Regions from separate parts of the Arthrobacter sp. CAN_A6 genome, predicted to be linked through region 3. Evidence: riboswitches for the same ligand, from Rfam matches in the RefSeq annotation. Region 3 holds a riboswitch; each other region holds the start of a gene.
What was found. Region 3 has a riboswitch for S-adenosylmethionine ahead of sfnG (dimethylsulfone monooxygenase SfnG). Riboswitches for the same ligand answer to the same signal wherever they lie in the genome.
Positions count from the first base shown of each region.

Region 1: it holds a riboswitch for S-adenosylmethionine, as region 3 does, so the genes downstream of both, IWX75_RS08965 (bifunctional o-acetylhomoserine/o-acetylserine sulfhydrylase) here and sfnG (dimethylsulfone monooxygenase SfnG) in region 3, are expected to answer to the same signal.
Region 2: it holds a riboswitch for S-adenosylmethionine, as region 3 does, so the genes downstream of both, IWX75_RS07675 (ABC transporter substrate-binding protein) here and sfnG (dimethylsulfone monooxygenase SfnG) in region 3, are expected to answer to the same signal.

Region 1 covers NZ_JADOUV010000004.1:131,473-140,881, forward strand. The annotation lists gene IWX75_RS08935 (allantoate amidohydrolase) at 1-892, shown strand, start outside; gene IWX75_RS08940 (formimidoylglutamate deiminase) at 889-2,322, shown strand; gene IWX75_RS08945 (amidohydrolase family protein) at 2,322-3,584, shown strand; gene IWX75_RS08950 (CPBP family intramembrane glutamic endopeptidase) at 3,589-4,407, shown strand; gene IWX75_RS08955 (DUF1540 domain-containing protein) at 4,523-4,810, shown strand; gene IWX75_RS08960 (VOC family protein) at 4,898-5,539, opposite strand; SAM riboswitch class IV at 5,659-5,774, shown strand; gene IWX75_RS08965 (bifunctional o-acetylhomoserine/o-acetylserine sulfhydrylase) at 5,836-7,152, shown strand; gene metX (homoserine O-acetyltransferase MetX) at 7,161-8,300, shown strand; gene IWX75_RS08975 (hypothetical protein) at 8,456-8,698, shown strand; gene IWX75_RS08980 (SGNH/GDSL hydrolase family protein) at 8,808-9,409, opposite strand, start outside.
Region 2 covers NZ_JADOUV010000003.1:305,724-315,132, forward strand. The annotation lists gene IWX75_RS07660 (dipeptide ABC transporter ATP-binding protein) at 1-1,724, opposite strand, end outside; gene IWX75_RS07665 (ABC transporter permease) at 1,721-2,632, opposite strand; gene IWX75_RS07670 (ABC transporter permease) at 2,629-3,609, opposite strand; gene IWX75_RS07675 (ABC transporter substrate-binding protein) at 3,606-5,264, opposite strand; SAM riboswitch class IV at 5,433-5,563, opposite strand; SAM riboswitch class IV at 5,709-5,828, shown strand; gene IWX75_RS07680 (flavin reductase family protein) at 5,890-6,396, shown strand; gene IWX75_RS07685 (hemerythrin domain-containing protein) at 6,463-7,170, shown strand; gene IWX75_RS07690 (DUF6098 family protein) at 7,232-7,684, opposite strand; gene IWX75_RS07695 (hypothetical protein) at 7,840-7,995, shown strand; gene IWX75_RS07700 (hypothetical protein) at 8,002-8,439, opposite strand; gene IWX75_RS07705 (carbohydrate ABC transporter permease) at 8,508-9,409, opposite strand, start outside.
Region 3 covers NZ_JADOUV010000006.1:103,118-112,526, forward strand. The annotation lists gene IWX75_RS11470 (carbon-nitrogen hydrolase family protein) at 1-749, shown strand, start outside; gene IWX75_RS11475 (CoA-binding protein) at 875-1,387, opposite strand; gene IWX75_RS11480 (O-acetylhomoserine aminocarboxypropyltransferase/cysteine synthase family protein) at 1,384-2,769, opposite strand; gene sfnG (dimethylsulfone monooxygenase SfnG) at 2,769-3,923, opposite strand; SAM riboswitch class I at 3,928-4,033, opposite strand; gene IWX75_RS11490 (hypothetical protein) at 4,135-4,392, shown strand; gene acs (acetate--CoA ligase) at 4,400-6,325, opposite strand; gene IWX75_RS11500 (ABC transporter permease) at 6,316-7,215, opposite strand; gene IWX75_RS11505 (aliphatic sulfonate ABC transporter substrate-binding protein) at 7,212-8,255, opposite strand; gene IWX75_RS11510 (ABC transporter ATP-binding protein) at 8,343-9,152, opposite strand.

The DNA.
Region 1 (9,409 bases), on a different contig from region 3:
GCGTGGCATCCGGCCGAATCGTGCCCTCGCCGTCGCCGTCTTTCCCGAGGAGGAGGGCTCCCGGTTCGGTGTTCCCTGTCTCGGCTCGCGCCTCCTCACCGGTGCCATCGATGCCGACGCCGCCCGCAACCTGACGGACGCCGACGGCCTCACCTTCGCCGAGGCCTCCCGGGCAGCAGGCATCGATCCGGCCCACCTCGGCCGGGATGACGACACCTTGCGGACCATCGGCGATTTCGTCGAGCTCCATGTGGAGCAGGGCCGCGGACTGATCGACCTCGATTCCGCCGTCGCCGTCGGATCGACGATCCTCGGCCACGGCCGCTGGCGGCTGTCGGTGTCCGGGCAGGGCAACCATGCCGGCACCACCCTCATGGCGGACCGGGCGGACCCGATGATCGCCGCCGCGCAGATCGTGCTCGCCATCCGGAATGCCGCACGGGCCGAGGACGGCGCGCGCGCCACGGTGGGCAGGCTCCAGCCCGTGCCGGGAGGCACGAACGTGATCGCCTCCAGGGTGGACCTGTGGCTCGATGTGCGCCACGCGGACGACGCCGTTACCGCCGCCCTTGTGGAGAGGATCCACGGTCAGGCCCAGAAGGCCGCGGCTTTCGAGGGCTGTTCGGTGAGCCTCACGATGGAGTCGCAGAGCGGCACCGTCTCCTTCGATCCTGCCCTTCAGCGCACGCTCCGCAATTCCCTGAAGGGTGCGCCGCTCCTGCCCACCGGTGCCGGGCACGACGCCGGAGTGCTGGCGGGTGTTCTGCCCACGGCGATGCTCTTCATCCGGAACCCCACCGGCGTCAGCCATTCGCCGGAGGAGTTCGTGGAACGCGACGACGCGGATGCCGGAGCAACTGCCCTGGCCGACGTCCTGGAGGATCTCCTGTGACCCCTGCAGGTGGCACCGTCTGGTGCGAGTACGCCTGGCTCGGCACCGAAGGTGTTCGGGATTCGGTCCGCATCGGGGTGGACGGCTCCGGGAGGATCGCCTCTGTACAGCAGGGAAGCCCGGCGGAACCGGATGACCTCCTGCTCGACGGCGTCGTCTTCCCTGCGGCTGCCAACGCCCACTCGCATGCCTTCCACCGGGTCCTGCGGGGGCGCACGCACGACGGCGGCCTCGGGAGCTTCTGGTCGTGGCGCGAGGAGATGTACCGAGCAGCGGGCGCACTGACGCCGGCCGGCTACGAGGAGCTTGCCACCGCCGTCTACGCGGAGATGGTGACGACAGGCTGGTCGAGCGTCGCCGAATTCCATTACGTCCACCACCAGCCGGACGGCACGCCCTATGAGGGGGATCGCCATGCCATGGAACTTGCGCTGGGCAGGGCCGCGGTCCGTGCAGGAATCCGGCTCACCCTGCTGGACACCTGCTATCTCACCGGTGGTTTCGGACAGCCACCCGGCCCCGGCCAGCACCGCTTCACCGACGACGACGCTCCGGCCTGGCTGGCGCGCCTCGCCGATCTGCGGCGCACCGTCGCCTCCACGTTCGATCCGGACCAGGTCAGCGTCGGCGCTGCAATTCATTCAGTGCGGGCGGTGCCGGACGAGGCACTGGCCGTCATCGCCCGCGAACTGCCCGCCGACCTTCCACTGCACATCCACCTCTCCGAGCAACCGGCTGAGAACGAGGACTGCAGGAGATCGACAGGCCTCACTCCCACCGGACTCCTCGCCCGCCACGGCCTCCTGACCGAACGGCTCTCGGTGGTCCATGCGACACACCTGACGCCTGAGGACATCCGCCTGCTCGGCAACGCACGGGTGGGCGCTGTCCTCTGCCCCACCACGGAGGCGGACCTCGCTGACGGCATCGGACCGGCGCGTGAGCTGGTCACCGCCGGTTGTGTACTCGCGCTCGGGACGGACCAGCACGCGGTGATCGACCCCTTGCTCGAGATGCGGGCGCTCGAATACGGCGAACGGCTGGGAAGCGGCCACCGGGGTTTCTTCTCCCCCGGGGCATTGCACTCGATCGCAGCGGAGGGCGGGGCCTCCTCGCAGGGCAGGACTGCCGCCGCAATCGAGAAGGGCTCCGTCTGCGACCTCATGGCCGTCGATCCGCTGAGTACCCGTACGGCCGGCTCACGCCGGGAGCAACTCGCCTTCTCCGCGACCGCCCAGGACGTGACCGCCGTCGTCGTCGGCGGGAAGCTGTTGGCCCGGAACGGGGTCCACGAAACCCTCGGGAACCCGGCCGATTCCCTCCGTGCAGCCATCGCCGGCCTCGACGCCGCAGCCGCCACAGCCGCCGCAGCCGCCCCGGATACCGGCGATGGGCCGCGCCGGCGGTATCCCCCCGCGGAGCGTCACTGATGTCACTGCTCATCACCAACATCGGCGAACTGATGACCCAGGACGCCGAACACCGCGTCCTGCGCTCCGCCGCCGTCGTTCTCGAGGGCGAGCGCATCAGCTGGGTGGGGCAGGCAGGGAAGGCACCGGCCGCGGATCTCCTGTACGACGCCGGCGGTCGGGCGGCCCTGCCGGGATGGGTGGACAGCCATACCCACCTGGTCTTCGCGGGCGACCGCACCGCTGAGTTCGAAGCGCGGATGGCGGGAGCCGATTACACCGCGGGCGGGATCGCGGTCACCGCCGGCGCCACCCGGGAGGCCACCGACTACGAGCTCACCCGGTTGCTGCTCGGACGGGTTGCGGAGGCGCACGCGGGTGGAACAACGTACCTGGAGACGAAGACCGGGTACGGCCTCGACGTGGAGCACGAGGCCCGCAGCGCCCGGATCGCCGCATCCGTCGTGGACGAGGTGACCTTCCTCGGAGCACACCTCGTCCCGCACGGCATCGACCCGGACGCCTACACCGCGCTCGTCTGCGGGCCCATGCTCGACGCCGTCCGACCCTACGTCCGGTGGGCCGACGTGTTCTGCGAGCGGGGCGCCTTCACTCCGGAGCAGAGCCGCGCGGTGCTCGCCGCCTGCCGCAATGCGGGCCTGGGCCTGAGGGTCCATGGGAACCAGCTCGGCTCCGGGGAAGGCGTAGCGCTCGCCGTGGAGTTCGGAGCGGCAAGCGTGGACCACGTGAACCACCTGGTCCCCGCGGACATCGACGCGCTCGCCGGGTCCTGGGCTGCCTGGGAAGCGACATCCGGAACCCGCCGGGGAACCGTCGCCACCTGCCTGCCGGCATGCGACCTCTCGACCCGCCAGCCGCTCGCCCCGGCACGGGCACTGCTCGACGCCGGGGTGCCGGTGGCGCTCGCCAGCAACTGCAATCCGGGCTCGTCCTTCACCAGTTCCATGGCGTTCTGCATCACCACCGCCGTCCTCCAGATGGGGCTCAGTGTTCACGAGGCGGTGCGGGCAGCCACCTACGGGGGAGCGCTGGCCCTCCGCCGGGAGTCCGGACAGGACCTCGACGGCGCCCGCGCGGTCGGTTCGGTCGCCGTCGGACACCGCGCGGACGTCCAGCTCCTCGACGCGCCGTCGGCCACGCATCTGGCCTACCGGCCGGGCATGCCGCTCTCCGGAGCGGTCTGGAAGGCCGGACGCCGGGTCGACCGGCAGGCGGTGCGCCGGGGGGCCGTTGGGAATCCGCAGGAACCACTGGAAGGATAGCCGCATGCCTGCGCCGCTCCCCGCCCCCCGAGACACCCCCAGCAACGCCCCCGGCACTGTGGAGGAGAGCGGATCTCCGCAGCCGGCGCGGCGTATCAAGGCCGAGATCCTCGTCGTGCTCGGCCTGTCGCTCGGCCAGTCCGGGGTGTACGCGGCGGTGAACCTGCTGGAGAAACTGACCCGGGGCCCGCTGTCCGGTCAGACCACCACCCTCAACCCCGTCCTCAACGACCGCCAGTATTTCGACCTCACGTATCAGCTGCTCAGTATCTTCTTCGCGCTCGTGCCGGTGGCGCTCGTGTTGTTCCTGCTGAGCGGGCCCGGCGTCTCGGCGTTCCGCCGTCTCGGTTTCACCTTCGCGAAACCCGGCACCGATTTCGGGCTGGGCCTGGGGCTGGCCGCCGTCATCGGGGTCGGCACGCTGGGCGTCTATGCCGGCGGCCGTGCGCTGGGGCTGACGACAGCGATCGTCCCGGCTGCCCTCGACGCGTACTGGTGGACCGTGCCCGTCCTGATCCTTTCGGCCCTCCGCCATGCAGTGCTCGAGGAGGTCATCGTGGTGGGGTACCTGTTCGAGCGGTTCGGCGAGCTCCGGTGGTCGGTGCCGGTCATCATCGTCACCAGCGCACTGATCCGGGGAAGCTATCACCTGTACCAGGGTTTCGGACCGTTCATCGGTAACGTCCTGATGGGGCTGTTGTTCGGCTACGTCTACGCGAAACGGCGCAGGGTGATGCCACTCGTCATTGCCCACGCAGCAATCGACATCACCGGCTTCGTGGGGTTTGCGCTGATCGGTCCGGCGATCGGCATCGGCGGCTGAGAGCGGCAGGGTTCTCCCGACTCCTTTGGGCCACGAAAATGTGACTAAATTACCGCGAAGTTCGGTGCTAATTTGAAGGAGTCGCGGCTCATCCACAGGCCGCCAAGGAGGAACAATGACAGTCATCACGAACGTCTCAGAATGCAGCGTCGGGAATTGTTCGTTCAACCATGACGGCTGTACGGCGATCGCCATCACCGTCTCCGGGAGCACCGACCACGCGTCGTGCGCCACGTTCATCGACACCTCGGTCAGTGGTGGCCTGCCGAAGATGCTCGCACAGGTGGGAGCTTGCCAGCGGGCGGAGTGCAACTACAACCACGACCTCATGTGCACGGCGTCCGCCGTCAAGGTCGGCCCCGGTGCCGAGGACGCTGACTGCCTCACCTATACACACGCCTAGGTCGGCATTTCGGCCGAAGAGAGCAGGAGCCGCACTGGTTCCAGTCCGGCTCCTGCTCCCTGCCCGAAATTTTGAGCGTCGGTAGCGTTAGATCTCCACGCGGCCGTTCGCGGTCTCGAACGTCACCGACATGATTCCTGGGGTTCCGTTGGGCGCCACCCAGTGGACGTCGACGCCGTCGAGCGTTTCCTCGACCTGCGTGCCGAGCCATTCGGTGACGCGCTCCGAGGAACCGGCGATCGTGAGGCAGTCGAGTTTCACCGTGGCGGGGCGGGCCTGTGACGGATGCAGGGCTTCGAGCCCGTCATCCCATCGCAGGAGGTAGGGGACCTGCGGATCGGCGATCAGACCCTTGATGCCGATCTGCTGCCACGAGAGTTCCTGGCCATCCGGGAATTTCCGGTTGCCCGGAACCGCACTGCGGCCGAGGCGCTCCTCGAAGGGTTCGAGGTTCTCGACTGCGACGCACCAGCCCATCCAGCCTCCACCGGCCTCGGAGCGCGCGCGCACGGCCTGCCCGAAGGGTGCCTTGTCGGACGCTGGGTGCGAGAGCACCTCGACAACTTCCAGGTACTGCCCGTTGACCAGGGGAAAAATCATGTTCCGTGTGCCGAAGCGGGGGTGCACACCGCCCTTCACGGGTTCCATGCCGAGGGCGGTTGCAATCCGCTCGGCGGTGGCAGCCAGTCCATCGGGTTCGCAGGCGTAAGAGACGTGATCCAGGCGCATGGCTACATTTTGGCACTTTGTGATGGGCGTCTCGACTTAGGCCGCCCTTACTTCACGGGGCGTCATCTCGGGCCTTCCGGAGTTGCCTGCACCGCCGGTTTGGGCTTTCATTGACTGCAGGTCATGAGTGCCAGCGGAAAGCCCCGGCTCGCTGGCCGGCAACCCTCCAACCGCGGTGGGGTGCCCCGGGTGAAGACCAGGCGGAGCCCGCACGGGTGCTGCGCAAGCGCGGGCCGACAAGCCCTGGCCGGTCTTCCCCGGCGACGGCGAATGGGCCCCCATCGAGAGGGGACACCATGTCCAACGATTGGTCATTCGAAACACGGCAGATCCACGCCGGGCAGACACCCGACTCCGCCACGGGGGCGCGTGCGCTGCCGATCTACCAGACGTCCTCATTCGTCTTTCCCAGCGCGCAGAGCGCTGCCGACCGTTTCGCGCTGACCGAGCTTGCCCCGATCTATACGCGGATCGGCAATCCGACGCAGGAAGCCGTCGAGGTCCGCATCGCGAGCCTCGAGGGCGGTGCCGGCGCCCTGCTGCTGGCATCGGGACAGGCAGCCGAGACGTTCGCGGTGCTGAACGTCGCGGAGGTGGGGGACCACATCGTCGCGAGTCCCAGCCTTTACGGCGGCACGTTCAACCTCTTCCGGCACACGCTGAAGAAGTTCGGCATCGACTGCACCTTCGTGGAGGACCCGGACAACCTCGAGCAGTGGCGTGCGGCGGTTCGCCCCAACACCAAACTGTTCTTCGGTGAGGTGGTCTCGAATCCCCGCCAGGACGTCCTCGACATCGAAGGCATCAGCGCCGTGGCGCACGAGCACGGCATCCCACTGATCGTCGACAACACGCTGTCCACGCCCTACCTCATCCGGCCCATCGAGTGGGGCGCCGACATCGTGGTCCATTCCGCCACCAAGTACCTCGGCGGCCACGGTAACGCCATCGCGGGAGTGATCGTCGATTCCGGAAAGTTCGACTTCGCCAAGGATCCGGAGAAGTTTCCCGGCTTCAACACTCCTGACGAGAGCTACCACGGACTGGTCTACGCCAGGGACCTCGGAGTCGGCAGCGCTCTCGGCGCAAACCTCGCCTACATCCTCAAGGCACGAGTCCAGCTGTTGCGGGACCTCGGTTCCTCGGTGTCACCTTTCAATGCCTTCCTGATCGCCCAGGGCATCGAGACCCTCAGCCTGCGGATGGAGCGGCACGTCGAGAACGCCCGGGCCGTGGCTGAATGGCTTGAACAGCACGACGACGTCGAATCAGTCGCCTATGCGGGGCTGCCCTCGAGCCCCTGGTACGAACGTGGCCGCACCTACGGACCGCGCGGCACCGGTGCCATCGTGTCGTTCGACATCGAAGGGGGGATCGAGGCCGGCAAACGGTTCGTCGACGGTCTCGAGCTCCACTCCCATGTGGCGAACGTGGGTGATGTCCGTTCGCTCGTGATCCACCCGGCGTCGACCACCCACAGCCAGCTGGGCGCGGAAGCGCAACTGACGGCCGGGGTGCGTCCCGGGCTCGTGCGGCTGTCGGTGGGACTCGAGAACCTCCAGGACATCCTCGCCGACCTGGATGCAAGCTTCCGAGCGGCGAAGGGGGCGTAGGCAAACCGGTGACCACCTATTTTCCTGCGCCGTCGTCCCGCCTGCCCCGAACAGTTTCGGGGAGCGACGGCTTGCTTCGAACTGCGTTGCTGGGCCCGGTGGTGCTTGACGCCGGTGGTGAACTCCCCGACGTGCAGCTGGCCTTCGAGACCTGGGGCACCCTCAACGGGGATGCGACGAATGCGGTGCTGGTGCATCATGCACTGACCGGCAGTTCCCATGTCGCCCGAGGGGCGTCCGAGGAGGACGGGTGGTGGGATTCACTGGTCGGCCCCGGCCGCACGGTGGACACGGACAGGTACTTCGTCGTGTCCATCAACATGATCGGCGGTTGCTACGGCTCGACCGGACCGGCGAGCCTCGACCCCCAGGGATCGCCGTGGGGGTCGAGGTTCCCGTTCGTCACCATCCGGGATTCGGTCCGCACCGAGGCGCTGCTGATGGACCGCCTGGGGATCCGGCGCTGGCATTCGGTCCTGGGAGGATCGATGGGCGGGGCGCGCGCCCTGGAATGGGCACTGATGTACCCGGAGCGGGTGGAACGGTGTGCGGTCATCGCCTGCACCGCCGCAAGCTCGGCCGAGCAGATCGCGTTCGCCCAGGCGCAGCTCCAGGCGATCCGCCTCGATCCGGCGTACGCGGGAGGCGACTACTACGGGACGGACCCTCCTGTTGCCGGACTGGGCCTCGCGCGACGGATCGCCCACATTACCTACCGGTCCGAGGCGGAGCTCGGTGACCGTTTCGGGAGGGCCGCCCAGGACGTGGAGCAGCCGTTCGGCGGCGTGCTCCCCGCGGAGCGCGGACGCTACCAGGTGGAAAGCTACCTCGACCACCAGGCGGAGAAACTGGTCCACCGCTTCGACGCCAACAGCTACGTGATACTCACCGAGGCGCTCATGAGCCACGATGCCGCGCGGGACCGTGGAAGCCTTGCACAGGCGCTGAGCGGAGCCACTGCACGGTTCTTCATCGCAGCGGTGGACACCGACCGCCTGTATTTCCCCGGGCAGTCGGCAGTCCTGGCGGAGTCACTTCCGGGACACGTACCGGTGCACACGATCCGGTCCCCGATCGGGCACGATGCATTCCTGACACAGATCCATCAACTCGACCGGGAGCTGACGGAGGCGTTCTTCAGCGATTAGGACCGAATCCTGGGTACCGGACCGGAATGCAAAGGTTGGGTTTGGCGGACATCGGGCCTAGGGTTGGAGCTAAGCCTGCTTAGTATGTAGCGCAGCTGTGTTTATGCATGCCAGGCAGGCTCTACCGCAGTCCAACGCCGTCGAAGGAGCTGTTCATGGAACTCAGTACTATCGGTTGGAACGAAGAAGCACGTCAGAAGATCCTGCTCGACGCGGACCGCGCGCTTCAGTCAGCGGTGCGTGAGGCGGCGCAGACCCTCAAGGGCAGCAGCCGCGACGAGATCTACGAATTCCTGTTCCAGAAACTGCAGCCCCAGTTCGTCGACTTCAAGCCCGGCCCCGATCTCGGGAAATGCGCCGACGCCGTCGCGAACGGTGAGGTGTCGCTGAACGGCTGACGCGGTCGGGCGATCAGCTTCCGTCCGCCAGCGCCGCCGGTCCCTTCCCGGAAGGGACCGGCGGCGTTTTTCATCCTCCGGTGGGTCCGCCGTTCCCGGTCCGCCGTTCCTAGTCGGCTGATCCGGGCGGCATTCCGGGGCCGAAGATGGTGCCGGGCTCCGGGCGCTTGGCGGTCACGCCGTCGCCCGAGGACTGGTGCCGGAGCCGCCGGAGAACCCAGGGGACGAAGAATTCACGTGCCCACACGAAATCCTCGGAGCGCGCCATGCGCCAGCTTTTCGCCGGGAGTTCCTTGGGGCGCAGGGGCTCCAGGGTGTGCTCGACAGCGAGGGTGTCCAGGACCATCGCGGCGATGGTGTGGTGGCCCAGCGGCGAGAAGTGGAGGCGGTCGGCGGCCCACATCTGCGGATTCAGCAGCAGCCGCAGCGCCCACATGTCGGCTACGACGGCGTCGTGGCGCGCGGCGATGGTCCGAAGATTCTCGTTGTAGATCGCGGTCTTGGCCCGGATGCTCCCGAGTACCGTGTCCCGGACGTCGGGGCCGGTCAGCATCACCACCGTGGCTCCGTTGGTGCCGAGGATCTGCACCAGCGCATCGAGGCGTTCGGCGATCCGGTCCGGATCCCCGCCCGGACGGAGAAGATCATTGCCGCCTGCCGAAATAGTGATGAGATCCGGTTTCAGGGCGAGGGCCGGGCCCACCTGCTGGT
Region 2 (9,409 bases), on a different contig from region 3:
GCGCTCAATAACTCCCGCGTGTACGCCTGGTCGGGCTGCAGGAAGACGCGGTCGATGGGACCGGATTCCACCACCGCGCCGTTCTTCATCACCAGTACGGTGTCGGCGATGTGGTGGATGACGCCGAGGTCGTGGGAGATGAACAGGTAACTCAGCGAGAACTCCTGCTGCAGGTCGGCAAGGAGGTCGAGGATCTGCGCCTGCACCGACACATCCAGGGCGGAAACCGGCTCGTCGCAGATCAGGACTTCGGGCTCGGCGGCCAGGGCACGGGCGATGGCGACGCGCTGGCGTTGGCCGCCCGAGAGCTCGATGGGCCGGCGCTCGTGCTCGTCGGCCCCCAGTCGGACCAGGCCGAGAAGCTCGCTGATTCGTTCCGCACGGGCGGCACGGGGGACACCCGCGGCCAGGAGTGCTTCGCCGATGATCCGGCCGACGGTGTGCCGCGGGTCGAAGGAACTGAGGGGATCCTGGTAGATCATCTGCACGGACCGGCGCGCGGTGCGGTTCCCGGACCGTCCCAGGTCCTCCCACGTTGCGCCGTGCAGGAGCACGCTGCCCGAATCGGGTTTCTCGACGCCGAGGACCATGCGGGCCGCAGTGCTCTTTCCGGAGCCGGATTCACCGACGATGCCCAATGTGGTGCCGCGCTCGAGCGAGAACGACACCCGATCCACGACCGTGCGGTTCACGCGGTCCGGACCGGGAAAGGTCTTGGTGATGTCCTTCACCGACAGGATGGTGCTGTGCCGATTACCGCCCACCTGCCCGGCGGCGCGGGGTGTGGACCGGCTGCCGGCGGATGGAACGGACTGGCTGCCGGCGGATGGAACGGACTGGTTGCCGGCTGGAGGGGCGGGTCGAGGAACGGCCACGGGTGCATCGGGGCGCCCCTGCACGACGACCCGGTTCCCGCCGAGCCGCGACCCGCGTGAGGTGGCCGAAGGAATCGAAGCCAGGAGCTCGAGGGTGTAGGGGTGCTGGGGATCCTGCAGCACCTGCTGGGTGGGGCCCTGTTCGACGATCTCGCCGTCCCGCATCACCGCGATCCGGTCCGCGAGGCCCGCCACGACGGACAGGTCGTGGCTCACCACGAGCATGCCCATGGAGCCGGTCTTCAGCCGATTCAGCAGGCGCATCACCTGCGCAGCCACCGTGGCGTCAAGCGCCGTCGTCGGTTCGTCCGCGATGAGGAATCCCGGGCCCGCGGCGATTGCCGAGGCGATCAGCGCCCGCTGCCGGAGGCCGCCGGACAACTGATGCGAGTACTGCAGGGCCCTCAGCCCCGGTTCCGGCACACCCACCTCTGTGAGCAGTTCGAGGACGCGCGCCTGCCGGGCGGCCTTTCCGAGGTCGGTGTGGAGTTTCAGCGCTTCGCCCACCTCGTCGCCGATCCGGCGCAGTGAGTCCAGTGAGGACAGGGCGTCCTGAAGGACGAAGCCGATGTGCCGGCCGCGCACCGACTTCCACTCGCGCTCGCCCCAGCCACGGGTGTCCTCCCCGCGGAAGGAGACGGCTTCGGCGCTGAGGTGCGACTGCGGCCCGGTCAACCCGACGAGCGTGCGTGCCGTCACTGATTTCCCCGAGCCCGACTCGCCGACCAGGGCGAGGCATTCGCCGGCATGGACGGCGAGGGAAACGTCCCGGAGGACGGTGCGCGGGGCGCGTCGCGGACCGAAGGAAACGCTGAGGTTCTTCACCTCGACGATGGGTGTGCTGGTCATGAGGTTGTCCTTCCTTCGGAACGGCGGCGCAGTTCACGCCCGACGACGGTGATCGCAAGGACGGTCCCGACGAGGAACGCGGCCGGCAGCGTGATGAGCCATGGCGCGTTGGAGATGAAGTTCCGTCCGATGGAGAGCATGGCTCCCCATTCCGGTGCGGGTGGGGGAGTGCCGAGGCCCAGGAAACTGAGCGAGGCACCCGCGCCGATGGCGGACCCCACCCCGATCGTGGCCAGGACGAGCACCGGTTTCACGACATTGGGCAGCACGTGGTGCAGCAGGACATGCCAGCGAGGGAAACCCAGCACGCCCGCCGCCTCCACGTAGGCCGCCCGCCGCACCAGGTGCGCCTGGGTCCGGGTGATGCGCGCGTAATAGGCGATGCTGCCCGCGCCGATCGCCAGGATGGCGTTCTCGGTACCCCCGCCGATGATGCCGATGACCACCAGCGCGAGGATGATCTCCGGCACCGCGAGGGTGACGTCGAGGAAGCGCATCACCGAAGCCTCGACGAAGGGTTTGCTCAGGCCCGCGAAGAGTCCGAGGAGCGTCCCGCCGACAAGCCCGATCGCCGTGGCGCCGACTCCGATATACAGGGAGGTCCGGGCTCCATGAACGATCCTGCTGTAGACATCGGCCCCGGACTCGTCGGTCCCGAACCAGTGCGCGGCGCTTGGCGGGCGGAAGCTCTCGGCAGGGTTCACGGAATATGGATCGGTGGAAGCCAGGACGTTCGGGGCCGCGACGGCGAGGGCGAGCCAGGCAAGAAATCCGACGGCGAGGATGAGGCCGGGCCGGAAGCGCCGCCGTCTCCGGGAAGAGCGTACCCGGTTCCGGGTGGCGGCAGCCGGAATCTCCGGGGGGATCTGGACTACCGGGACCGTGCCCGGTCGAAGGTCGATGCTCATGCGGTTACCACCCTTGGATCGATGAGCGTGTAGAGGAGGTCGACTGCGAGGTTGACCACCACGTACACGGCTGCTGACAGCAGGACGACGCCGATGATCACCGGCAGGTCCTTTTCATACACGGAGGCGAGCGCAAGACTTCCGACACCCTGCCTGCTGAAGAGGGTCTCCACGATCACCGAACCGCCGAGGAGGGCGGCGATGAGGAACCCGGACATGGTCAGGACGGGGATCACGGCGTGCCGGAGCGCGTGGAGCACGCGGACCTGGGCGTCGCGCATTCCACGCGCCCTGGCGGTGAGGACGAAGGCCTGCTCCAGCACGTCGTCGAGCTCGTTGCGGAGTACCTGGGAGAGCGGGCCGAACACCGCGAGTGCGAGCGTCAGTGCGGGCAGCACGAGCGACGCCGGCCCCTGGTTGCCGCCGATCGGGAACCAGTGCAGGCTGAACGAGAACACCATCAGCAGGGCGAAGCCGATCACGAAAGTGGGGGTCGCTGCGCACACCACCTCCACACCGGATACCAGCGAGCGGATCCACGGGCGCCGCTGCGCGGACGCAAGGGCGACGGCGAACGTGAGCGGCAGCGCGAGAAGCGCGGCTGCACCGGCGAGCTGCGCCGTCGAACCGATCTGTTGCCCGATGGCCTCGGTGACGGGGATGCGCAGCCGGTAGGACTGGCCGAGGTCGCCCTGCAGCAACCCGCCCAGGTAGTGGAGGTACTGGATGGCCAGGGGCTCGTCGAGCAGGTAGTCCTGCCGCACGCGGTCGATCGCCTCCGGGGTGGGTCGGGCATCGGGTCCGCCCAGGATCAGGAGCGCCGTGTCTCCCGGGATGAGGTACACCGCCAGGAAGGTGAGGGTTGCGGCTCCCCACAGCACGCCGACTCCCACGACGAGGCGGAGCGCGATGCGGCGGGCCACCGCACCGGGCCGGCGGACCTTTCCGATGCTCTCCGGGGCCAGGGTTCCCGTCACTGCGCAAGCCAGGCGTAGGTGAGGACGGGAACGGGGTGGGACGTGTCCGTCGCTACGCCCTGCACCGAGTTCGAGTAGGCGAACTGGCTCGGATTCTCGTAGAGGGGCAGCCCCGGCACCAGATCGGTGAGCCGGTGCTGTGCCTGCGAGTAGGCCTCCGCTGCGTCAGGGCCATCGGCCGCGCCGCGAGCCCGCAGCAGGATCTCATCCAGTTCCGGGTCGTTCACGTAGGAGGAATTCTGGCCGATGCGCTCGCCGGTGATCTCCGAGGAGTGGTACCGGATGAACAGGACGTCCGTGGTGTTGGTGTGCCACACCCCCGCCAGGGCGTCGTAGTCTCCGGCGTACCTCAGTTCCGTGAGCTGTGCCTGGGGAAGCTGGATGATCTCCAGCTCGATCCCTACCTTCCGGACCTCACCCTGCAGCTGGACGAGGAGGGGACTGGGAGCCGAGGCTTCCACTGTGGGAACTTCGACGGTCAGCCGCTCGCCGTCCTTCGTGCGGAAGCCCTCGGCATCGCGGGAGTCCCAGCCGGCGTCGTCGAGCAGTTGGTCTGCGCGCTCGGGATCGTGGGTCAGTGTGCCTTCCACCGAGGGGTCGTAGTACTTGCTCTCCTTCGAAAGGTACGAGTCGATAGGGGTGTAGGTGCCGAAGCCGAGGCTTTCCGTGACCGCCCCGGTGTCCACGGCGGCGGCGAAGGCTTCCCGGACGGCCGGGTCGCTGAAGGGCTCCCGGTTCAGGTTGAAGCCGAGCACGTACGGACTGCCGGTGCGCGGCAGGTTCTCGTAGGTGAACGCCGGGTCCGCCTGCACCGCGGCCGCGTTCTGCGGCGCGAGGTTCTCCGTCAGCCCGTACTGGCCTGACACGAGGGACTGGTAGCGGATCACGGGCTCTGCGACCACGGTGACCTCGACGCCGTCCAGATGGGCCTCGCCGGTCCCGCCGAGCCAGTCGGGAGCCCAGCCGTATCCCTCCCGCTTGGCGTAGCTGATGCTCTGTCCCGGCTGGTAGGCCTCGAGGACGTAGGGCCCGGATCCCACCGGGTTCTGGCACAGGGTTTCCGGTGACTCGGTGATGGCCTTGCCCGAGTTCATGCCCAGCCAGGACTGCGCGAGCGTGTAGAGGAAGGGGGTGTAGGCGTACTCGAGGTGCGCTTCGAAGGTGTAGTCGTCGATCACCGTTCCATCGACGTAGGGCGCGATGTAGGCAGCGGCCAGCGGCGACTTCGTGGCAGGATCCCGCATGTGCTCGAGGTTTTGCTGGAACACGGTCGCGTTCCACGGCGACCCGTCGCTGAACGTCACGTCCTTTTTGAGGTGGAACGTGTACGTCCTGCCGTCCTCGGAGATGTCCCAGGACTCGGCGAGATAGGGGGCGATCTCGCCGTCGTCGTCGAGCGTGACCACGTTGTCGTAGATCAGCCGGCCCAGGAACTGCTGCTGCGTGGCCGAGATGCCGTGGCCGTCGAGGCAGCCGGGCTCGGCGGAGATCGAGACATTGAGGACCCCGCCGTCCACGGGCGTGGCGTCAGCGGGCACGGTCTGCGTCCCGGCAGGGGAAGCGCAGGACGCGAGCAGACCGGCGACGACGGCGAGGGTTGCGCCGCGGGTCAGGGTGCGACGAACCCGGAAGCGGGCATGAAAAGGCAGGGACATGGGGTTCCTTCTGTGCGCTGTACGAGGAAGCGGGCATGGGTCATCGCGGCAGGGACTGCGCAATGGGAGATGGTGGCGACGGCGGCCGGCCGGGCCGGTGCCGCAGGCGGGGTGGCGTCAGGCGGTGAGAAGTGGACAGCTGTGGGAACGCATCATGCGTCATCCTTCCGGTTGCTCTTGACCGCACCGGACGCCGCAACAGATGCGGTGGGCGCAGCCCGCTTCGTCATCCGAACCACCCGGAAAGCATGGGGTTGGTGCGCGGCCAAGTCGGAGCTTGACGGCCGCATCTCTTGAAGCTGACCCCACTGTATGCGGGATTTTTCCGCTGTCCAGTCGGGTCAGGTCACAGACGGTCATAAAGGGCAGGCAGCAGCTTTCTTACGTTCTGTGTCGTGCCCGGCGTTGACGGCGGGCTCCGGGTGCCCCTAGCGTGGGAGGCGCAATCAAGAGTTCCAGCCACAGGCCCTGGCCGGCTGGACAGCAACCCTCTCGTCGTAGCGGGGTGCTCCAGGTGATGATTCGGCCGCTGGGCAGTTTTCGCCCGAGCGGCAAGTACGGCGTTTCCCCCGCTGCCTTCTGTTTCTCGGTGTGCGGGACGACGCCTTTTTCGAAGGATGTGGGCATGGCGTTGGATGTCAATTTGGAGCCGGCGGTTCTCCGGCAGGCTTTCGGGCGGTTTCCCTCAGGGATCGCCGCGCTCTGTGCCCGGGTGGATGGAGTTCCCGAGGGCATTGTTGCTTCCTCGTTCACCGTGGGGGTGTCGCTCGATCCGCCACTGGTGATGTTCGCCATCCAGAACACCTCGCGCACCTGGCCGGAGCTGCGAAAGCAACCCCGTATCGGTGTTTCGGTCCTGGCCTCCGGGCAGAAGGATGCCTGCCTGCAGATCGCGTCGAAGTCAGCCGACCGGTTCGCAGCACTCGACATCGAAGACACACCCGCCGGCGCCGTTCTGCTCTCCGACGCCGTGCTGTGGCTGGACTGCTCGGTCGAGGCCGAATATCCCGCCGGGGACCACCAGGTGGTGCTCCTCCGGGTGCACGGCCTGCAGTTCGAGGACAAGGACTCTGCGCCGCTCGTGTTCCACGCCTCCGAATTCCACCGGCTGCCGGAGCCGTCGCTGGTATAGCGGGAAATGTTTCGAATCGGGGCCTCCCGGGTACTGATACCGGAAACACTCTCCGAAAGGACGCCCATGTACCAGTCAGTCGCCAAGCAGACCGTCGCCGAACTGGGTGGCCCCACGAGCGTCCTGGTCCGGCAGAAGAACGACCACGTCAAGCTCAACGCCTTGCTGAAGGAACTGGAGGGATCGAGCGGAGCCGAGCAGGGCGATGTGCTGCGGCGCATCTACCGGCTGGTGTTCCCCCACGCCTTCGCCGAGGAGGCGGTGCTCTGGGCCGTGGTGCGGCGGGTCCTGCCCGACGGCGAACAACTCACCCTTAAGGTGGAGCAGGAGCACCAGGAGGTCAATGAACTGGTGACGCGGCTCGAAACCCTCGAGGAGGGGGACCCGGAGCGGGAACGCGTGCTCGACCGGCTGGTCGAGGTGCTGGGGGAGGACGTGGCGCGGCGGCCGCCAGGCAACGCCGTCGCGGCGGTTCCGCTGTCCCTCATCGACCGCATCCGCGACGCGGTCGACACCGCAATACTGCAGAGGCCGAAAGCCGTTCCACCGGTTCTTCACCGCACGAGCACCCTGCTGGCTCGGGTCGCCCATTCGATCGAGCACCTCCCGCTCCTGACACACGGAGAGGACCCGAGCACGAGCAGGGGAGGCCGACGGTCCGACGGGAGCAGACGACGCCGGCCTCCCCTCGCGGGCGTTGTCGTTGTCGCGGCCGAAGGAGTTGTGGCGGGAGAGCTGGTGTTCCGCGCGCTCACCCGCCGGGCTCGCCGCTGAACGCTCGATCCCGGCTCGGGCCTGGCGGTTCGGTTCCTAGCCGGTGCTCGCCGCATCCGGTTCAGTCCTGCGACGGCCGTTCGCCGGCATCGAAGTGTTCCTCGTAGACCCGCTTGGCTTCCTGCAGCACCTCCGGATCGAGCCGGCCGAGCGGGCGGACGTCGACGAGCAGCGGCTCGCAGTCCGGGCCCCGGCCCACGCACGCCCCGGTGAGTACCCATGCATAGCGGTCCTCGTCCTCCGCAAGGTGCTCGTACTGGCAGATCTGGCGTGCAAGCCAGTCCTTGAGCGGCCGGGTCCACCACGACTCCGGTGTGAGGGGGTTGACGGACAATCCCGGCAGCGTCAGCCCACTCTCGGCGTCGAGACTGCTGGAATCCCTGTCGGCTTCGAAGCCCTTGGAGTACCGCAGGTAGAGGTAGTCGACGGACGGCACGAGATCCGCGAGTTCAGCCAGGCTGGAGAGGGTGAGCTCCCCGGATTCTGCTTTGCGCGGTGCGGTGGCGGATTCCATGTGGCCAAGCCTAGGAAGGGTCGTCCCCGGGCTCAACAGCAGGGATCGGTGAACCGGCTCTTTACTGCTGCTGTGCGACGTGAGATATTCCTGTTCCTCCATCGGTGAGCAAGGTCTAATTGAGGGAAGACGTGCGTTCAACGAGGAGGTAAACCATGGAAGCATCCTGCCCGTCCTGCGGAAAGCCGCTGCAGGAGTTGGATGAAAGCCAGTGGCCCGCCGAGGGGCCCGTTCCCGAAGGGACCCTTGGCGTCTTCCAGTGCGAGGGGAACCACCGGGTGATAGTCGCCGAACCGCAGATCCAGGCGTAGGCGCACTCAGACTTCGGGGAGTTCCCGGATCGCCAGGTTCGGGTGCAGCAGCCGGTAGCCCTCGGCGTCGAGGGAATCGCGGTTGTACTCGTCGGGGAGCAGCACCACCGTGGCCCTGCTGTCACGGATGATCACGCCGGGCTCACCCGAAGTGATCGGGCCGCACTCGAGTGCCACCCCGATGCCCTCCTCCACCAGGAGGCACGCAGTACGCCCGTCGGAATCCGTGGGTGCCGCCACGAAATATTCGATGCCGTCGCGGTCGGCAAGGAAGCGGGTGGAGGAGAGGTCGATCCCCTCGAGATCCCGTTGGATGGTGACGATGTCCTGATCCGCCTGTGCCTGTTCGAAGACTTCCAGGACCGGTGCATCGCCGCACGCGGTCAGCAGCGGCAGGGCCAGCAGGATTCCCGCGGCTGCGCGGAAAAGCCGAAAATGTTCCATGGGTCTCCCATCCTATTCGGTGGGCACTGCGGTTCCGTGAAGGCTGCGCCGCTGCCCTCCTGAGGACTTCAGCGGATACCACTGCGGGCGAGGCCCTGAACGAAGTACTTCTGGAACATCAGGAACATCAGCACGATGGGCAGGATCGAAATCAGGGCAAGGGCCATGATGGCCCCGTAGTCCGCCCCGTACTGGCCCCGCAGGAAGATCAGCCCGATCGGCAGGGTGAAAAGCTCGCTGTCCTTCAGCGCGATCAGCGGCCAGGCGAAATCGTTCCACTGGTACATCACCGTCAGCAGCACCAGCACCGCGATCAGGGGTTTGCAGAGCGGAAGGACGATCTGGAGAAAGATCCGGACGTTGCCGGCGCCGTCCATCTTTGCAGCTTCCATGAGTTCATCCGGTATCGCGATGATGAACTGGCGGGCCAGGAAGATTCCGAAGGCCGACGCCGCCGACGGCAGGATCACGGCCCAGAACGTCCCATAGATCCCCAGTTCCGTGACCAGCCGGAACTGCGCCACCATCAGCACCTGGACGGGAATCATCATGGTACTCAGGACCAGCAGGAAGATGACGCCCTTGCCGCGGAAGGTGAGCTTCGCGAAGGCATACCCGGCCAGCAGGTTCACCGTGACGGTGAGGAGGGTAACGATCGACGTGATGGCCACGGAGTTACCGAACCAGAGAGCGGTGGGGAAGCTCGTGAAGATGCGCCGGAAGTTGTCGAGGGTCCAGGACGAGGGCCACAGGTTCAGTTCCCGGCTGAAGACATCGACGTTCGGTGAGAACGCGAGCGTGATCATCCAGTACAGCGGGAACATCATCACCAGTCCGACGACGACGGCGGTTCCCAGTCGTGCCGCGTTCGCGGCACGTGCCGCGGGTGAGACGTGTCGGACGCGCTGGACGACGGGGCCGGCGGCGTCGTCGTTGCGAGCCTGGGTGCCGTGCGCGTTGAGGGACTGTG
Region 3 (9,409 bases):
TGATGCGCGGGCTCGCCGCTGAAGCGAGCGCAGCGGGATCGGACCTCATCGTGTTTCCCGAGGAGTCGATGTTCTCGATCGGGAAGGTCGAAGGGCCGCTGCAGGTCGCGGTCGACGCCAACTGGACCGGATTCGTGCAGCAGTTGTCCTTCCTCGCAGCGGAGCACGATATCGCCGTCGTGGCCGGCGGGTACGAGTCCAGCGGCGAGGAGCGTCCGTTCAATACGCTCGTCCTCATCGACAGGACGGGCCGGATCGCGGACACCTACCGGAAACTGCACCTGTACGACGCCTTCAGCTATCAGGAGTCCAGCCGGATCAAACCGGGCGACGGCGGCATCAAAGTGGTGCCGGTGGGCGACATGTCGGTTGGCCTCATGACCTGCTACGACATCCGGTTCCCTGAACAGGCACGGGCGCTCGCCGATGCCGGCGCCGACCTCATCTGTGTTCCCGCAGCCTGGTTCAAGGGCGAGCACAAGGTGGAACACTGGGAAACCCTGCTCCGGGCGCGGGCCATCGAGAACACGGTGTGGGTGGCCGCAGCCGGTACCTCGAGCAAGCACACGATCGGCCACTCGGCCATCCTCGATCCGATGGGTGTTGCACACGTGTACCTCGAGGATGAGGAACGCGGGGTGGTCACCACCGAGGTGACCCGCCGCAGGATCGACGATGTCCGCGAGTTCCTGCCAGTCCTGAACAACCGCCGTTTCGCCCGCAACAGTGAAATCGTCGAGCCGCACTGACTCGCCGTCCTCGGCTGAACGGGTTCATCGCCCGCTGCAGTAGGCTTGGACGGAAGTGCCGCACCGGGACCGACCCCCAACCGGTCCCGGTGCGGCCTTTTTCATGGCCCGTGTTCGGCCGCCCGTCAGGTGGTGATCTGCCGCTTCGAGGAAATCACTCCCGTGTTGAACCCGGCGAGGTTCAGCCCGCCGTGGAACCTCGCGTGCTCGATCTTGATGCAGCGGTCCATCACCACGGTCATGCCCGCGTCCTCGGCGTCCCGCGCCACGCCCTCATGCCAGGAACCGAGCTGAAGCCAGAGGGTTCTGGCACCCACGTCCCGCGCCTCCGCAAGCACCGAGGGCAGGTCGTCGTGCTTGCGGAAGACATCGACGACGTCGGGCACCTCCGGGAGGTCGGCGAGCGACGCGTAGGCGGGCTGGCCGAGGATCTCCTTCGCCACCGGATTCACGAAATACAGGCGGTAGGGCGAGGACGACTGCAGGTAGGTGGCCACGAAGTACGAGGCCCGCGAGGGTTTGTCCGAGGCGCCCACGATCGCGATCGACTTCGCCTGGCGCAGCAGGTTGAGGCGCTCGGGCGCTGATGGGCCTTCCCAGGTCCGGGCCGGCGTCGTCTGTTCTGTACCTGTGCTCATGCTCCAACTCCTACCGCACTGGTGCGGGACTGGTCCTGCTCGTTGCCGTCGGCCGGCACCTGCGGTAGCTCGGCGTCGTCGGCCGGGTCCTCGGTGGACACGACTGCCAGGTCAAGGGCCTGGTCGAGGTCCCACAGGATGTCCTCGAGGTCCTCGAGGCCCACGGAGATACGGACGAGGTCCTCGGGGATGCCGGCTGCCACCAGTTGATCCGCGGAAAGCTGCTGATGGGTGGTGGATCCGGGGTGGATCACGAGTGTCCGGGAATCACCGACGTTCGCCAGGTGCGAGGCCAGCTGCAGCGACTCGATAAATTTCTGTCCCGCTGCGCGTCCGCCTTTGACGCCGAAGCTGAAAACGGAACCGGGGCCATTCGGGAAGTACTTCTGGGCGCGGGCGGAATGCTGATGCGTCGGAAGTCCCGCATAGTTCACGTACTCGATCCGGGGGTCGGCCTGCAGCCATTCGGCGACGGCCTGGGCATTCTTCAGATGTTCGTCCAGGCGCTGGGCGAGGGTCTCAACGCCCTGCAGCAGCTGGAAGGCCGACATCGGCGACAGCGACGGTCCGATGTCGCGCAGCTGCTCCGTGCGGAGCTTCGTGAGGAACCCGTATTCGCCGAAGTTGGCCCACCACTGGATGTTGCCGTAGGAGGGCACGGGTTCGGTCATCATGGGGAACTTGCCGTTGCCCCAGTCGAAGCGGCCGCTCTCCACGATGACGCCGCCGAGGGTGGTTCCGTGGCCGCCGATGAACTTGGTGGCGGAGTGGATCACGATGTCGGCACCGTGTTCGATCGGCCGGATGAGGTACGGCGTGCTGAGCGTGGAATCGACGATGAAGGGCACTCCGGCGTCGGATGCGACTTTTGCGAGCCCCTCGAGGTCGGCGATCTCGCCGGAAGGGTTGGCGATGACTTCGGCGTAGACGGCCTTGGTGTTGTCCTGGATGGCGGCTGCGTAGTCCGCGGGGTCCGTGCCGGGGACGAAGGTGGTCTCGATTCCGAAGCGGCGCAGCGTGACGTCGAGCTGCGTCACCGTTCCCCCATACAGCTGGGACGCCGCGACGATGTGGTCGCCGGCCTGGCAGAGGGCGGCGAAGGTGATGAACTCGGCGCTCATGCCCGATGCCGTGGCCACCGCTCCGATGCCGCCCTCGAGGGAGGCGATGCGCTCCTCGAACGCGGCGACGGTGGGGTTGCCGATGCGGGAGTAGATATTGCCGTACTTCTGCAGCGCGAAGAGGTTCGCGGCGTCGTTGGTGTCCTTGAACACGAACGACGTCGTCTGGTAGATGGGCACTGCGCGTGCGCCGTGGGTTGCATCGGGTGTACCGCCGGCGTGGAGTGCCCGGGTACGGAAACCGAAAGTCTTCTCTGCCATCAAACGCCTGCCTTGCTGGTAAGGGGTGTGTCCAGGTGGAAGTCGACGCCGGCCTTCGCCGCGGCGTCTGCCTCGAGTTCGCGGACGATCGGCATCACGTCCCTGCCGAAGGCCTCGACTTCCTCCTGGAAGTGGAGGTAGCACGTGAGGAGGAGGTTCACTCCGATTTTCTTGTACTCGACGATCCGCTCGGCGATCTGCTCGGGGGTGCCGATGAGCTGGGTCTTGAAACCGTCGTTGTACTGGATGAGGTCCTCGAACGAGGAATCCGCCCACATGCCCTTTCCGTCGACGGTGGAGGCGCCGGCTTCCTGGACGGCGTCGCGGAATCCCTCGACGGCCGGACGGTGCGCCTTCGCGACGATCTCGCGGAGTGTCTCTCGGGCCTCCTTCTCGGTGTCGCGGGCAATGACGAAGCCGTTGAGTCCGAACTTCGGGAAGCGTCCCACCTGCCCGGCTGACGCCTGGACCCCCGCGATGTTCTCCTGGAAGCCCTCGAGGTCCTTGCCGTTCGAGAAGTACCAGTCGGCCACGCGCCCGGCGGTGGCCTGGGCCGCCGTCGAGTTCCCGCCGAAGAAGATTTCGGGGTGGGCACGCCCGGGAACGTCCACGGGCGGCGGGTTCAGCGTGAAGTCGGTGATGTTGTAGTACTTGCCCTCCTGCGAGAAGTTCGTCTCGGTCCAGAGGCCGCGCAGGATCCGGATGAACTCCTCGGTGCGCACGTACCGCTCATCGTGCTCCAGCCAGGGCAGGCCGAAACCGGTGAACTCGTTCTTCAGCCAGCCGGACACGATGTTGACGGCGGCCCGCCCGTTGGAGATGTGGTCGGCGGTGATGATGAACTTCGCCAGCACACCGGGTTGCCACATGCCGGGGTGAACGGCGGCGATCACCTTCAGTTTTTCGGTGGCCGCGAGCAGGGCGAGGGAGAACGACGTCGCCTCGTGCTGCTTGTCCGCACCGTACGACGCCGCGTAGCGGGTCTGGGACAGTGCGTATTCGAAGCCGGCGTCCTCGGCGATCCGGGCCAGCTTCTTGTTGTAGTCGAAGTCCCAGCTGGTGCGCTGCTCGATGGTCGAGACCACGAGCCCGCCGCTGACGTTCGGGACCCAGTAGGCGAACTTGAGTGGTTGGGAAAGATCGGGAGTGCTCATGAATCCTCCATCGGCCCTGGCGGTAGCACCCTATTGCCGAGTGCTCGGAGCACGGGCCAGGGTTGCTGCGGCGTCAGTGAGCCAGATCTCTCGGCCGCTCGGGATGGTCACCTTCGAGTCTGACAGGGGGCAGGGGGCGGCACAAAGAATGTGTCGTCCGAGAACGTCACATTGGGACGGACAGCTCCGTGGCGTCCCGTACCCTTGACCGATGGAATCCTGGCGGTCGGCGGAGCGCACCGGCGAATCAGCCCTCTGGCGGACCGTGTTCTGGGCGGCTGCCGTGGTGGCCGCCACCCTCCTTCTCAGCATCGTCCTGGTGCTTCGTGACCCGGGCCCTTCCGTCAGCGGATGGTTCTATGTCCAGCAGGCAGGGATGCTCATTCCCTGCTCGGCTCTCGTCCTGCTGGCCCTCGGAAAGTGGCGCCGGGCCCGCAGAGTGGTCCGGGAGCGGCGGAGCGCCCACTAGCGCACCGTCACCGCCCGGCCAGCACCGCCGCAATGCCCGGGATGCAGTCCTCGTTCTGCAGCGACGTGGTATCGCCGAGCGTGCCGCCCTCGTACAGCTGCGTCAACAGGCGGCGCATGATCTTCCCGGACCGCGTCTTCGGAACGTCGTCGACCACCACGACGGCGGCAGGCCGTGCGACCGGCCCGATCACCTTCGTGACGTGGGCCCGCAGCGCGGAACGGATGTCCTGCGAGCGGTCCGCACCGGGGGCCAGCACCACGAAGGCCACAATCGCATGCCCTGTCAGCGGGTCAGCCACCGGGCACACTCCGGCCTCCGTCACGAAGGGGTGTGCCACGAGCGCCGATTCGATCTCGATCGTCGACAGCCGGTGCCCCGACACGTTGATGACGTCGTCCACCCGGCCCAGGATCCAGGTGTCGCCGTCGTCGTCGTACTTGGCCCCGTCACCAGCGAGGAACCAGCCCTGCGCCGCGAACTTCCGCCAGTAGGAGTCGAGGTAGCGCTGCGGATCGCCCCAGACGGTCCGGGCCATGGCGGGGCCGTGCCTGTCCACCACGATCAGCCCCTGAACGCCCGGCGGCACGGGATCTCCGGCGTCGTCGACGATGCGGGTGCTGACCCCGGGTAGCGCGCGGGAGGCGCAGCCCGGCTTGAAGCACTCGTCCGATTGACTGGGGGAGAGCACCGTGGCGCCTGTCTCGGACTGCCACCAGGTGTCCACGACGGGTACGGTTCCCCGGCCGAGGTTGGCCCGGAACCAGCGCCAGGCCTCGGGGTTGACGGCCTCGCCGACGGTTCCGAGGACGCGGATGCTCGAGAGGTCGTATCCGGCGGGAACGCCGTCGGGGAACCAGCCCATGAGCGAGCGCACCAGCGTGGGGGCGGTGTAGTAGCTGGTGACGCCGTAGCGCTCGATGACCTCGAAGTGGCGGCCGGGGTGCGGGGTGTTGGGCGTTCCCTCGAAGATCACCTGCGTGGCGCCGTTGGAGAGCGGGCCGTAGATCTCATAGGTGTGGGCGGTGACCCAGGCGAGGTCGGCCGTGCACCAGTGGACATCCGTGGAGCGCAGCGCCGGGTCGGGGTTGCTGAACAGGTGCTCGAAGCTCCACGAGGCCTGCGTGAGATAACCGCCTGAGGTGTGCACCAGGCCCTTCGGTTTCCCCGTGGTGCCCGAGGTGTACATGATGAACAGCGGAGTTTCGGCGTCGAACGCCTCCGCTTCGTGGAACGGCGACGCAGTGTCGACGGCATCGTGCCACCAGACGTCTCGCCCCGGTGTCCAGTCGATCTCGGAGCCGGTGCGACGGATCACGAGGACATGCTCGATGGAATCCACACCGGCGACGGCGGCGTCGGCGTTGCCCTTGACGGGTACCGCCTTCCCCCGGCGGTACTGTCCGTCCGTGGTGACGAGCAGTTTCGCCCCGGTGTCCTCGACCCGGAAGCGCAGTGCCTCGGCAGAGAAACCGCCGAAGACGAGCGAGTGGACGGCGCCGATCCGGGCGCACGCCAGCGTCACCACCACCGTTTCGACGAGGACGGGGAGGTAGATGACCACGCGGTCGCCCTTCCCGACGCCGAGGGCCGATAGCGCGTTCGCTGCGCGGGCCACATCCTCCTGCAGGTCGGAGTAGGTGACCGCGCGGCGGTCGCCCGGCTCGCCTTCGAAGAACAGTGCAGTCCTGCCGCCGTTGCCCGCCGCGACGTGCCGGTCCACACAGTTTTCAGCGACGTTGAGTTTTCCGCCCGCGAACCATTCGATCACCGGGACGGACAGGTCGCCGCCCGGGGCCGGGCGTGCCGGCTCGAAGGTGTGGGCCGTGTGCCATTCCTCGGCCCAGTCGAGTCGGCGGGCCTGCTCTTCCCAGAACGAGATGCGCCCGGTCTCGGTCCGGAGGGGGTCCTGCTCGCCGATCCTCACACCCATCGGCGGACAGCCCACCTTTCAGCCAGGCCCAGCAGGGCATCCGTGGTCTTGCCGATCACTGCGAGCAGGATGATCGCCAGGAGGATGCGGTCCACCCGGCCGTTGTTCTGCGAATCGATGAGCAGGAAGCCGAGGCCCATCGAGGACGCGATGAGTTCGGCTGCCACCAGGAACAGCCAGGACTGCGCCAGGGCGAGCCTCAGTCCGGAGAAGAGTGCCGGAACGACGGCGGGCAGCTGCACGGTGGTGAGGAGCCGGACGCCGCTCAGCCCGAAGGCCCGCGCTGCCTCCACCAGGTTGCGGTCCACGTGGCGCAGCCCGAGGTAGAGCGTGGTGAAGACGGGAAAGAAAGCTCCGATCATGATGAGCGTGACCTTCGAGTCCTCGTTGATGCCGATCCACAGGATGAGCAGCGGAACCCAGGCGAGGGAGGGCACAGCCCGGATTGCCCCCACCGTGGGAGTGAGCAGCAGATCGGCGATGCGGGACAGGCCGAGCAGTGCACCGAAGACGGTGCCGAGGGCTGCTCCGGCGAGGAACCCGATGAGCACGCGCTGTGTCGAGATGAGGATGTGGTTGATGAGCTCGCCGCGGTTGAACAGTTCGACCGCGGCAGCTCCCACGGCACGCGGTGACTGCAGTTCGGCTGGACTGAAATAGCCGGTCTCCGTGCTGATGTGCCACGCAACGAGGAGTGCCGCCGGAAAGATCAGGCCGATCAGGGCGGCAGCGACGCGATTGCGGGCCCGGCTACCGGTCGGTGGGGACGGAGCCTCCGGCACGACGCGGCTGACGGGGCCGACCGGTCCGACGGGGCCGACCGGGACGCCCGAAGCCCTGAGTCCACCCCTGGGGGCGGGCGTACCACCGGCGCCGGTCGTCCCTGTCATGAGGATGCCGCAATCGCTGCCGGATCAGCCCTCTTCACCAGCGAGTCGTCGAAAAGGGTGTCCAGCGCTTCGTCGATCTGCTCCTGGGTGGCGACGTCGCCGGTTTCCACGAAGACCGGGCCGATCTTCTCGAGCACCGTGCGCTGTGCGTCGCCGGGTGCCGGTTCGACGTCGAGGTTCGTACGGTCGATGATCACGGCACTTGCAACCGCCGGATCGATTCCTGCCACGTCGGCGAGGATTGCGGCGGTCTCCTCAGGATTGGCCTTGGCCCACTCGCGCGCCTTCTCGTACGCGTTGACGACGGTCTGGGCGACGTCGGGCTTCTCCTCCAGGAAGCTCTCCGTGGCGTTGAGGAACCCATAGGTGTTGAAATCGATGTTGCGGAAGAACAGCTCGGCACCGTCCTGCTCGGCCGAGGCCATGATGGGGTCGAGACCGGACCACGCATCCACGGCGCCGCTCGCAAGCGCGGCGCGCCCGTCAGCATGCTGGAGGTTCTGGACCTCCACCTCGGACTGGTCGATCCCGGCCGATTCGAGGGCCTGCAACAGGAAGAAGTAGGGATCGGTGCCCTTGGTAGCGGCGACCGACTTGCCGCGGAGATCCTCGACACTCTCGATCCCCGAGCCCGGCAGGGCCACGAGGGCGGCCCATTCCGGCTGGGAGTAGATGTCGATGGCTTTGATCGGGGAGCCGTTGGAGCGGGCCAGCAGGGCAGCCGATCCGGCGGTGGAGCCGACGTCGATAGCACCGGCACGCAGGGCCTCGTTGGCCTTGTTGGAGCCGGCCGACTGCACCCAGTTCACGGTGATGTCCTGCTTGCCCAATTCATCCTCGAGCCAGCCCTGTTCCTTGATGACGAGGCTGAGGGGATTGTAGGTGGCGAAGTCGATGTTCAGGGTGCCGCCTTCGGTTGCTCCGTCTGTGGCCACGGTGTCGGCCGACGTCGAGGCGTTTTCACCCGCGAGGCACCCGGTCAGGGCGACGGAAAGGGCAGTTGCGAGGGCGGCGGTCCGGAAGAGGGAACGGGGTTTCATGGGAATCCTTCGGAGAATCGATGATCGGCAGGCAGGAAAGTGGTCCGGAAAGACCAGGGACAGGAGACTTCGGGACTTGCGCGCGGGTCAGTGCCCGGAAACGCCCAGCATTCGAAGGAGAGAGCTGCGCAGGGCGCCGAGTTCGGCGGAGTTGCGGTCGCGGGGACGCTCTCCGGGAACGGGAACGAGCTCCGAGATGGTGGAGCCGGGGCCGTCGTCGTCGCGTCCCAGCACGAGGATGCGGTCGGCGAGCTGAAGGGCTTCGTCGACGTCGTGGGTCACCAGCAGCACCGTTGCGGGCTGCGACTGGTGGATTTCCAGGAGGAGGTCCTGCATCTTGATCCGGGTGAGTGCGTCAAGGGCGCCGAACGGCTCGTCGAGCAGGAGCACGCCCGGATTGCGTGCCAGTGCCCGGGCCAGCGACGTCCGCTGGGCCATGCCACCGGAGATCTCACGCGGGCGGTGCTTGGCGAAGCGGTCGAGGCCCACCAGCTTCAGGAGCTCGAGGACTTTCGCCTTGCCGGCACTGGCACTGGAGCTTTTCGGCAGGCCGATCGCCACATTCGCCTGCAGGGTATGCCAGGGAAGCAGCCGCGGTTCCTGGAAGGCCACGGCGCATCGTTCGTCGATTCCGTTGACCGGCGTTCCGTCGATCAGGACCGTCCCGGTGTCAGGAACATCGAGGCCGGCCGCGGCACGGAGGAGAGTGGACTTGCCGCAGCCGCTGGTGCCGAGGATGGCGAGGATCTCGCCTGCCCTGACGTCCACGGTGATGTTCCGCAGCACGACCTGCCGGTTCCCGGCGGAGCCGAAGCTGCGCCCGAGCTGTGAGAACCGAACGTCGAGCGCCTGCTTGCGGCGCGGTTCGGTGGTGGTGCGGGATGCCAAAACGGTCATGGTTACTCCATCGGTCCTGGCGGTAGCACCCTACGGAACAAGCCTTACCGGTGCCCTTCAGCGGCCGGCGCCCTTGGCTTGCTCCTTGTTATTGCCGGTATCAGGGGGATACGGACAACCAGGGTTGCTGCGGCTTCACTGATCCAGGTCTCTCAGCCGCTCGGGATGGTCACTTCTTATGAAACGCCCGGACGCCCCTTTCCCACAAGTCGGCGCCGTAACAAAGCGACACCCGGGACCGGCCGCCGGCCGACCGG